3 regions of the Arthrobacter sedimenti genome follow, and region 3 is predicted to be linked to each of the others. Evidence: riboswitches for the same ligand, from Rfam matches in the RefSeq annotation. Region 3 holds a riboswitch; each other region holds the start of a gene.
What was found. A riboswitch is a leader RNA that binds a small molecule or an ion and turns the genes downstream of it on or off. The one in region 3 is predicted to bind cyclic di-AMP.
Positions count from the first base shown of each region.

Region 1: another riboswitch for cyclic di-AMP. It lies ahead of ACFO0G_RS08790 (C40 family peptidase); the one in region 3 lies ahead of ACFO0G_RS17265 (M23 family metallopeptidase).
Region 2: another riboswitch for cyclic di-AMP. It lies ahead of ACFO0G_RS18325 (aggregation-promoting factor C-terminal-like domain-containing protein); the one in region 3 lies ahead of ACFO0G_RS17265 (M23 family metallopeptidase).

Region 1 covers NZ_JBHSDQ010000003.1:151,231-154,495, reverse strand. Annotated here, with positions in the region: gene ACFO0G_RS08805 (DUF1810 domain-containing protein) at 1-379, opposite strand, end outside; gene ACFO0G_RS08800 (DNA alkylation repair protein) at 400-930, opposite strand; gene ACFO0G_RS08795 (TraR/DksA family transcriptional regulator) at 927-1,286, opposite strand; cyclic di-AMP (ydaO/yuaA leader) riboswitch at 1,577-1,747, shown strand; gene ACFO0G_RS08790 (C40 family peptidase) at 1,751-2,587, shown strand; gene ACFO0G_RS08785 (protein adenylyltransferase SelO) at 2,698-3,265, opposite strand, start outside.
Region 2 covers NZ_JBHSDQ010000010.1:89,855-93,119, reverse strand. Annotated here, with positions in the region: gene ACFO0G_RS18330 (glyoxalase superfamily protein) at 1-381, shown strand, start outside; gene ACFO0G_RS18325 (aggregation-promoting factor C-terminal-like domain-containing protein) at 565-1,311, opposite strand; cyclic di-AMP (ydaO/yuaA leader) riboswitch at 1,317-1,477, opposite strand; gene ACFO0G_RS18320 (ArnT family glycosyltransferase) at 1,648-3,265, opposite strand, start outside.
Region 3 covers NZ_JBHSDQ010000008.1:160,053-163,317, reverse strand. Annotated here, with positions in the region: gene serC (phosphoserine transaminase) at 1-520, opposite strand, end outside; gene ACFO0G_RS17270 (metal-dependent transcriptional regulator) at 846-1,547, shown strand; cyclic di-AMP (ydaO/yuaA leader) riboswitch at 1,687-1,898, shown strand; gene ACFO0G_RS17265 (M23 family metallopeptidase) at 1,910-2,731, shown strand; cyclic di-AMP (ydaO/yuaA leader) riboswitch at 2,860-3,037, shown strand; gene ACFO0G_RS17260 (C40 family peptidase) at 3,192-3,265, shown strand, end outside.

The DNA.
Region 1 (3,265 bases), on a different contig from region 3:
GGGCCAGGACAGTCTTGAACACTGTTTCTCCGGGTGCCGCCCGGAGAAACAGTGTCATGGACGATCGCAGCTTCCTGGCATCGATGCCGCCGAATATGTCTTCGGCGGGCTGGTCGGCGTGGTTGGCCAGGGCCAGGGCGCATTCCAGGAGCCGCGGGCCCAGCACGTCGTGGTCCAGGTAGGCGCGGGCCTCAGCCAGTGAGGAGATGGCGTATTTGCGGGACGTTGCACTCTGCCCCAAACCGGAAATCTGCGGGAAGACGAACCACATCCAGTGCCCGGATTTCCTCCCGACCTGCAGCTCCCCCAGCGCCTGGTCATAGGTACCGCCGCTGTCTTGCGCGGCAACAAAACGGTCAAGGTCAAAGTGCTCGTTCATGTGGATCTCCCGGTTTAAGGTCAAAGGGTCAAATCGTTGTCGAGGGCGGCTGCCGCCTCCTGAAGCTGCGGGTCGGGGTCGTCCCGCCACCGGGCCAGGACCACACCGGCCCGGTGGCGCTCGCGCTCCCCGAGGCCGGACAGCAGCGGCACCAGGACGTCGGCAAGGAGAGGTTGGGTCAGGTCAGCGGCCTGGGCGGAACGCAGGAAGCCTTCGAGCCGGGTCAGGTCCGAGTGCCGAAGCAGCCGCACCCTTGACTGCAACAGCACCACCGCCGCCAACCGGCGCTCAAACACCGGGCGGGAGCCGGGCCTGGGCTGTCCCCACAGGGCGGAAGCAAGCATCACCGTGGCGTCGTGGTCCAGGTCCTTGAATTTACGCAGCGTGTCGCGCACCGTGCCGCGCACCGCTCCGATGGAAGAGCCATAAGAGTCCAGCGCCCAGCCCAGCCGGTTCCCGACGTCGTCCGCCCGATACCAGGCGCCTTCGTTCTGGAGGGTCCGGTCAACGAACTCCACCGCGGCGGACACCACCTCCGCAGGGCCGGTCATCGTCCCCGGCCGGACGAGGCGTGCCGGATACAAAACGGCGTCCACGGCCGCGCTTCCAGCCTGCCCTCCGCAATGGGTTCACCGCATACTGCGCAGGCGCCGTAGGTCCCCGCGGCCAGGCGGGTCAACGCCGCGTCAATCTGGTCCAGGCCGGCCGAGCTCTGCTTCAGGAGCGCCGAAGCCTGTGAGAGCTCGAAGGCGATCGTGGCCCCTTCGGGATCGTGCTCGTCATCGACGTTGGAGTCCTGCCGGGCCGAATTCGCCGCGTCTATGTCGGCCCGCAGCGCCGGCAGCAGCTCCAGCCGCCGCGCCCGCTCCTCTTCGAGCAGCACGCGGAACCGGTCGAAATCTGGCATGTAATCAGCCTAGCGGTCCGACCGGGAACCGTCGGCATGGAAACGGCCCGTGCCGTGGGGCCAGCAGCATCCCCCTCGCGCCCGTGTCCGCACCGTTACCGGGCTGCACGCCATGGCTATTAGCCGAGCTTAAACCCGGGACGGAGGTAACATCCAAACGTTTGCGGAATTCGAGAGCGGGACCTCGTATGTTATCCAAATGTGACAATGCCGCCGCATGTGGGTTATGGTCTTCAGGTGTCCCTCTCAGTCGGGACATTCCCATCAGTATGCCGAGCCCTGCCGCTGATCATGGGATACAACCGCTCCAGCTGGCAGGGACGGGGGAACCAAGTTTCCGCGGCCACTTGTGGCCTTGGGGTTAAGTCGATAGCGCCTCCGTCCGTTACGGGGATGCTTCCGGCCGGGTATCTCCAGCCCGAACCCGACAGCTCACCCCGCAGGCATGGGAGAGGCGATCAACCGTGTCAAAAAATTCCACCCCTGCCCGTCACCGCGCAACTCCGGCCCGCTCGATTGTTCTCGAGGGCCTCGCCGTGACAGCCAAGTCCCAGGCCCGCTCGCTGGGCCGCCCCGCGCTGGCAGTTGCTGCAGCGTCCGGCATTGCCTTCGGCGTCGGCGCCCCGGCCCACGCCGGTGTCACCGGCCCGGACACCACTGAAAAGACCAACGTGCAGGCCTACTCCGCACCTGCCGCCCCCGTTGCGGCAGCGGCAGCAGGAAGCGTCCACACCGTAGTTTCCGGCGATACCCTCGGTGCCATCGCATCTGCTTACGGCGTCAGCCTGAACGATGTCCTGGCCGCCAACGGCCTGGGCCTGTCCTCGGTTATCTACCCGGGCGACCAGATCCAGATCCCCGGCGCCGGTTACACCGCCGCACCGGCTCCGGCTCCGGCAGCAGCGCCCGTGCAGACTGCAGCCGCCGCTCCGGCCAACACCGGCATGAACATGTCCTACGCCTCGGCCACCCCCGTATCAGCCCCCAGCGGCACGGGCACCGGCGCTGCCATCCTGGCGAACGCCTACAGCCAGCTGGGCGTGCAGCAGGACTGTACTGCCATGGTTGAGAAGGCGCTGCGCTCGGTGGGCAAGTCCGTTGGCGATCTTGCCCCCACCCAGTTCTTCCAGTACGGCACCGTGGTCAGCGCTCCTGCTCCCGGCGACCTGATCATAACCTCCGGCCACGTGGGCGTTTACGCCGGTAACGGCCAGGTTGTCAGCGGCGGCGTGAACGGCTACGACACCCAGGTGCACTCCATCAGCTGGCTGGGCGGCTACTCAGCAGTCCGCGTCGCCTAGTCTTCGCGCAACCGAAGGCGCGCATCCGCGCAGGCATTGAAACAGGAGGGCGGCAGCCGGTACACCGGCTGCCGCCCTCCTGTCGCATCTGCCCTCCGCATCCGCAGCTGTCAGGTCCCGCAGAAGGTCATGTAGCTGCCGAAATCTTCAGGGGCGCCTTCCGCGTAGCGTTCCAGCCCGGACCGCTCGGTGAAGGGATCGCTGACTGCCTCCAGCAGCTGCTGCAAGGGTGCCAGGGTTCCGCCCGTGGCAGCGGCCAGCGCCTCCTCCACAAGGTGGTTCCTGGGGATGTACGCCGGGTTGACGCTGTCCATCAGCTCCGCGTCCGGTTCAAGTGCCTGCCACCGCTCCGCCCAGGAATCGAACGCGGCCAGATCAAGAACCATGCCGCGGACCGGGCGAAGGTCGCCCCGGGCCGCCTTGCCAAGGTTACGGAAGAAGAGGGTGTAGTCCACGGGGCCGTCTTTCAGGATGTCAATGGCGCCGTCCACCAGCGCGGACGTGGTTTCCCCGTCACTGCCCCCGCCGCTGCCAAGGCCGAGCTTGGCATTCATCCCGCTGGTCCACGCCCTGCTGTATTGCCCCCGGAAGCCGCCAAGCACCTCCACCGCCGGGCCAACCGCCTTCTCCTGGTCTTCGTCGATGAGCGGCAGCATCGCCTCGGCGAGCCGGGCAAGG
Region 2 (3,265 bases), on a different contig from region 3:
TCCGACGTTGACCGCGCCAAGGACTTCTACGTCAACAAGGTGGGCTTCAACGCGGACTACGACGAGCGGCCGTCGGACGACATCCGTTTTGTACAGCTGACCCCGCCCGGCTCTGCCTGCTCCATCTGCATGGGCGAGGGGCTTTTGGACGCCCCTCCCGGCACGGGGACCACTCTCCAAATGGTGGTCGACGATATCCAAAAAGCGCACGACCAGCTGAAGAACAACGGTGTGGACGTCAGTGATGTCGAGGTGCTCCCATGGGGCCACTTCGTCTACTTTGCGGATCCGGACGGCAACAAGTGGGCCGTCCAGTACATACCGTGGCGGAACGCTGGGCAGGACAGCAGCGCGCAGGACGCTGGGCAAGGCAACAGTTAAAAGCAAACCGCGGGCCGCATCGTGATGATGCGGCCCGCGGTTTGTGCTGGAATTTCGCAGCTTTGCCCCGTCGCCAAGGCGTACGACGGCGGATGGCCGGCGACACGCCGTCGAACGCCCCCAAAGGTGGGGAGATTCAGCGGAAGAGTTCCCTTTGAGCCCCCGGCGCCAGGGGAGTGGTGCCTAGTACCAGTTGTGGGCGAGGTGGAAGTTCAGTGCGCCGCAGGGGGACTGGTAGCTCTTCTTGATGTAATCGAGGCCCCAGTTGATCTGGGTGCGGTAGTTGGTCAGGTAATCCGCGCCGGAGCTGGCCATCTTCTCCGCGGGCAGGGACTGGACGATGCCGTATGCCCCGCTGCTGGGATTGGTGGCCGTGGTGGTCCAGTCCGACTCCTTGGTCCACAGTGTCTGCAGGCACTGCATCTGGTCAGGTCCCCAGCCAAAGGTTGCCAACTGGCCGGCGGCGTAGGCCTGGGCGCCGGCGGGATCATTAACCGCGACGGCGGGTGCCGGCTCAGGTGCAGGAGCAGGCTCGGGTGCCGGAGCCGGTGCAGGGGCTGGTGCAGGAGCCGGGGCTTCTGCTGCGGGGGCTGCCGGTGCCGGCGCGGGGGCTGGTTCCGCTGCCTGCGGCGCAACGCTTATTGCCGCCGGAACGGACGCTGCCGGGTTGGAACGGATTTCGCTCTTCTCGATGCTCATTTGGGCGTCGGCCGCTGCCGTGGAAGAGTTTGAATCGGTGGATGACACCGGAGTCATGTTGCTGGTCGCCTGACCTGCCGCGCCTACCCCCACCAGCACCGCGCAGGATGCTGCGAGGATCCCGGCTCGCGTACCGAAGCTGGTCTTCTTTGCGGGCTTTGTAGCTGCTTGCTGCTCTGCCCGGTGTTTAGCCTTGGCATGCAGGCATGGTTCTGCCGTGTTTTTGGACATGATTGATCGCCTCTCACACCTGCGGAGTTAGCTGTCGGGTTCGGATGAGGGCATCCGGCCGCACGGAAAAATCACGTACTGGCTTAACCCCAAGGGCGTACATTGCCCGGGACGGTGGGTCCCCCGCCTCTGCCGTTGCTCAATCGGGATCCGGGGAAGCGGCAGAGCTTGGCGTCAACCCGGGATATGCGGCCCGAACGGGAGCCGCACCCAATCGACGGTACAGGAAAAGCATTCCAATGTCACATTTGGGTAACGGATGTCACGATCTTTGGCGCGCCGCTTTGCGGTCTGCGTCCGGTTGAGTCGTTACTTTCGGTACACCATGCCGTGTTGTTACCTTGCCAAGATGTAGAGGGTAGTGCCGCCGATGCTTTGCGGAGTGAAGTTTTCCGAAACCCACTGCGCGATCCGGGCCGAGGCATCCGAACCGGAGGCGGATCGCATGGTTCCGCCGCTGATGAAGTAGTGGATCCTTCCCTGCCTCACGAGGTCCTGGAATTGGGCCAGGGTGGGGGAGGGGTCGGTGCCGTTGAAGCCGCCCACCGCCATCACGGGCAGTTCCGTTGCCAATTGGTACCCGGCGGCATTGTTGGAGCCCACCACCGCTGCTGCCCAGGTGTAACCGGATGCGCCGTCTTTGAGCGCGGCCACGAGATCCGCTGATGGGGTGGGTGCGCCGAGGAGCCCGCCCATGCCGCCCGCAAATCCAGCACCGCCTTGGGTTGTCCCGCCGGTCCCGCCGCGGTTGGCCTGCTGCTGGAAGCCTTGTCCCGTGGAGTTCTGCCCGGCGAAGCCTTGTCCTGTAACTCGGCCGGAGTTGTTCCGGCCGGCCGCACTGAAGCCTCCCGGCCCGCGTCCGCCGGCGCCAAAGCCGGAGGCTGGCCCTGCACTCACGATTGCCCCGCTGTGTGCCGTCGCCGCGGTGGTGATGGAGTAGGCCAGCGGCCCGGCGAGCGACGCGGCAATGGCGAGGGCCGCCGTCGTCCGCTGCATGGAACGCAGGCGCAGGAACCTGTTGAGCCCGAGTCCTGCCGCGGCGGCCACACCTCCGGCGAGCACCAGCCAGCGCAGCCATGGGCCGTAAGCGGACGTGGTTCCCAGCAGATGGAAGGCCATAAGAGCTGCCGTGGCCACCGCTGCGGCCAGGAAGATGCCGGCAGCGGCCTGCCGGCGGTGCTGCCACAGCAGAACGGAGCCCAAGCCGGCCAGCGCGGCGATACCCGGCGCCAGTGCAACCGCGTAGTACGGGTGGATGATGCCGGCCATGAAGCTGAAGACGAGGCCCGTCACCAGGACCCACGAGCCCCAGACGATGACGGAAGCGCGGACGGCATCGGTGCGTGGCGCCCGTCGCCCAACCCACACCAGTCCCACCGCAAGGATGAGGGCGGACGGCAGCAGCCATGCAATTTGGCCGCCAAACTCGCTGTTGAACATCCTGAGTAGGCCGGGAACACCCCAGCCGTTGCCGCCGCCCACGCTGCCCGTTTCGTCGCCCGTCAACCGGCCCAACCCGTTGTAACCCAGGGTCAGCTCCAGGATGGAGTTGTTTTGCGACCCGCCAATGTAAGGCCGCATGTCCGCCGGAGTCAGCCCCACGGCCAGCAGCCACCATCCGGCGGAAATTACCATCGCTGCCGCTGCCGCTGCCAGCCGGAGCAGCCGCCGCCGCATCCTGCCCGGCCCCGCAACCATGTAGGCCAGGGCGAACCCGGGAAGCACCAGCAGGACCTGCAGTTGCTTGGCCAGGAACCCGAAGCCCAGGAACGCCCCGGCCAGCAGGAGCCAGCGCAGCCGGTCCTCCTGGACTGCACGCAGGACCGCGTATCCGGCGGCCGTCATGAGCAGCACCAGCAGGGCGTCCGGGTTGTTGAACCGGAACATCAGTGTGGCCACCGGGGTGAGGGCCAGGACTGCCGCCGCCAGCAGGCCTGCGCGGTGCGCGAGCCGG
Region 3 (3,265 bases):
CCACCAGGACCAGGGATCCCTCGTCGGCTCCGGCAACCCGCTGGACCGGGGCTGCCACGCCGGTGGAGGTCTCATTCTGCGGCCACGCGTAAACGTCCACGCCGGCCTCGGCCTGCGCCGTGGGTCGCGTGCCGGGCTCGGACTTGATGATGGAGGAGGATTCCAGGAAAGGGGCCTTGTTGGTGGCCGCAGCAAACTTGGATCCGAACTCGCCGAAGGAGAGGTGCTGGGCCTTCTTCTCCACCAGGCCGAAGCTGGCGATGTCCCAGAAAGCAGTGGAGCCGCCAACGCCAAGGACAACCTCGTAGCCCTCGGGGGCACGGAAGAACTGGCTCAGCCCTTCACGGACGGACCCCACCAGGTTCTTGACCGGTGCCTGCCGGTGCGACGTGCCCAGGATGGTTTTGGATGCGGCTGCGAGGGCATCGATCTGTTCCTGCCGGACCTTTGACGGGCCGGCGCCGAACCGTCCGTCCTTGGGCAGGAGGTCGGCGGGAATCGTGATGCTGGTGTCGCTCACAGGTGCTCCAATTCGGCGGGGACGAACGTTTTGGTCCGGACGGACGGGTTGTGGTGGCCGGCAGCCGGGCGGCGGCCGTGCCATAGGCCTTCCCCATTCTGCCTGAACAGCAGCGGCGGGCGGGAACCGGCAGCGGCAAAGTCCAGACACTGAGACAATGCGGCGCGTGTGCAAGTGTTCCATGCATGCACCTGGTGCGGTTCCCTGTGGGGTCGCGGCTATTCGGACAAAGTCAAAATAGGCTAAGCTTTCCCCCGGACTACCTCGCGGGAAGAGGCGATACGGTGGGACAACGCAAGGTACTGCGCCCGAGGAGCTGAGCTGGATGACGGATCTGATCGACACTACGGAGATGTACCTCAGGACCATCCTGGAGCTTGAGGAAGAAAACATCGTTGCCCTCCGGGCCCGTATTGCCGAGCGCCTGCGCCATTCCGGCCCCACCGTCTCCCAGACCATCGGCAGGATGGAGCGCGACGGACTCGTTGTGGTCTCCGGCGACAGGCATCTGGAACTCACGGACACCGGCCGCAAGCGGGCCACCGAAGTGATGCGCAAGCATCGGCTCGCCGAACGCCTGCTGGCGGACGTTATTGGGCTGGACTGGGCCTACGTCCACGATGAAGCCTGCCGCTGGGAACATGTGATGAGTGAGAGGGTGGAGCGGCGCATCTACGAGATGCTGGACCACCCCACCGAGTCCCCATACGGCAACCCCATCCCCGGCCTTGCCGCGCTGGGCGGCCAGCCGGCCCCCGGCTTTGGTGACGGGGCCATCAGCCTGGTGGAGGCGATGAAGAGCTACGGGCCTGCGTCGGGCGTGACCATCAGCCGCCTCGCGGAACCGATCCAGGTGGAGCCCGAACTGCTGGCGCAGTTGGACGAAGGCGGAATCCGGCCCGGCGCTGCCGTGACCCTGGAACGCGTGGGCGATTACATCTCGGTGCGGGTGACCGGGATTGAAGGAGCGCTGGAGCTTCCGCCCGAGGTGGCCGCGCATGTCTTCGTGGCCATCAAGCAGGGCTGAAGCGGGACTTCCATACCCCGGGCCTGCCCTTCCACGCAAAGATAACGGAATTGTTACCAAGGGTCTTAAGCCCCTATAGTAGAACCAGTCGTTGAAACTTAAGCGTTACCTGATCCGGAGCCGAGCTCTGCCAGCGGGTCAGGTGCACGAGTCGTTACTGGCAGAGGCGGGGGAACCACAATCGGCAGCGGGGGACTGCCTTGGGGTGAAGTCCGTCAGCAGCAAGCCTCTCCAGTGAAGGATTCTTCCGGGAATATCCCTGCGCAGAAGCTTGCCCTTGGCGGGCCGGGTCTTTGATCTCTCTGACCCGAATCCGACAGCTAACTCCGCAGGCTTCTCCAGAGAGGAAACCCTTCTTGACCATGCAGACCCCCCGGGGACGCCGCCGTGCTGCCGGCCCCCCTTCGGCACCGCGGGTTGTCGAAGATGCCGCAGCGGAGCGCCCCCGCGACCTCCATCGCGACGCCCGCCGCCGCCGGGGTCCATTCCGCCAGATGACGGAGTTTGCAGCCGCCAGCGGCATAGGCCAGAAAGCCGGCATGGCCCTTGCTGCCACCGGCCTGGTTCTGACTGTGACTGTGCCCGCCACAGGTCCCGTTATGGCCACTGACGCCGCCGGCAGCGCCCCGGTCGCAGCCTCCTCCGTCACGCCCCAGCCCCAGATTTCAGCAGATATCGGTGCCCAGATCGACTTCAGCCGCTCGGCAGTGGTGACCCAGGCCGATCCGGACGGAAAGCTGAAGCAACTCCTGAGTGCCCAGTCGGCCGGCTCCGTGACGCGTGCCGCGTCAGCCGGCACCCTGGCCGCACCGCTGGCCTCGCTTGTCACCGCTTCCCCCTTCGGTTACAGGGTCAGTCCCATTACCGGGGGGTCGGGCGACTTCCACAGGGGCCAGGACTTTGTGGCGCAATGCGGGACCTCCGTCCTGGCGGCCGCCACCGGTACCGTGACCTTCGCTGGCTGGCATCAGTTCGGCGGCGGAAACCGGGTGGTTATTGACCATGGAAATGGGCTGGAAACCACGTACAACCACCTGTCATCCTTCAACGTCAAGGTGGGCCAGACCGTGTCCCGCGGGGACGTTGTGGCCCTGAGCGGCACCACCGGCGCGTCCACCGGCTGCCACCTGCACTTCGAGGTCCAGGTCAACGGCGAAGTGGTCGATCCCATGGGCTGGTTGTAACCGAATGATTGTCCACTCTCAGATCGCCGTGACTCGCCGTGACCTGAATGTGACATTGAAACAAAACTGCTGTACCGTCTAACTCGCGTCAACTTTTCCGAAGTTGACGCTCTTGAGTGGATTGCCTAACTCTGCCACCGCTCAAGGTCCGTTCGCATTTCATCGTCTGGCAGGGGCGGGGGAACCAATTTCGGCCTTCTTCCAGAAGGCCTTGGGGTTAAGTCACAAGCTTCCCAGGAAGCAGCGTGGCCGGGTGACTCCCATCCGAATCCGACAGCTCACCTCGCAGGCATTGGGAGAGGCTACCTTCGTGTCTTCACGCCATCATTCTGCGCGCCACCGTGCGCAAACGGTTCGCACCAGCCCCTTGGATGCCGTTTCCAAGGCCGTAAGTGCAAATGCCGGGACCGTAGGCCGCCAGGCTGCCGTTGTGGCAGCCGCATCGGGCCTCATCCTGAGCATGGGACTGCCGGCCACCGCTGCCGACACCACTGCCGGTGTCTCAGCGTCCACCGAGTCCGGTTCGGCCCAGAC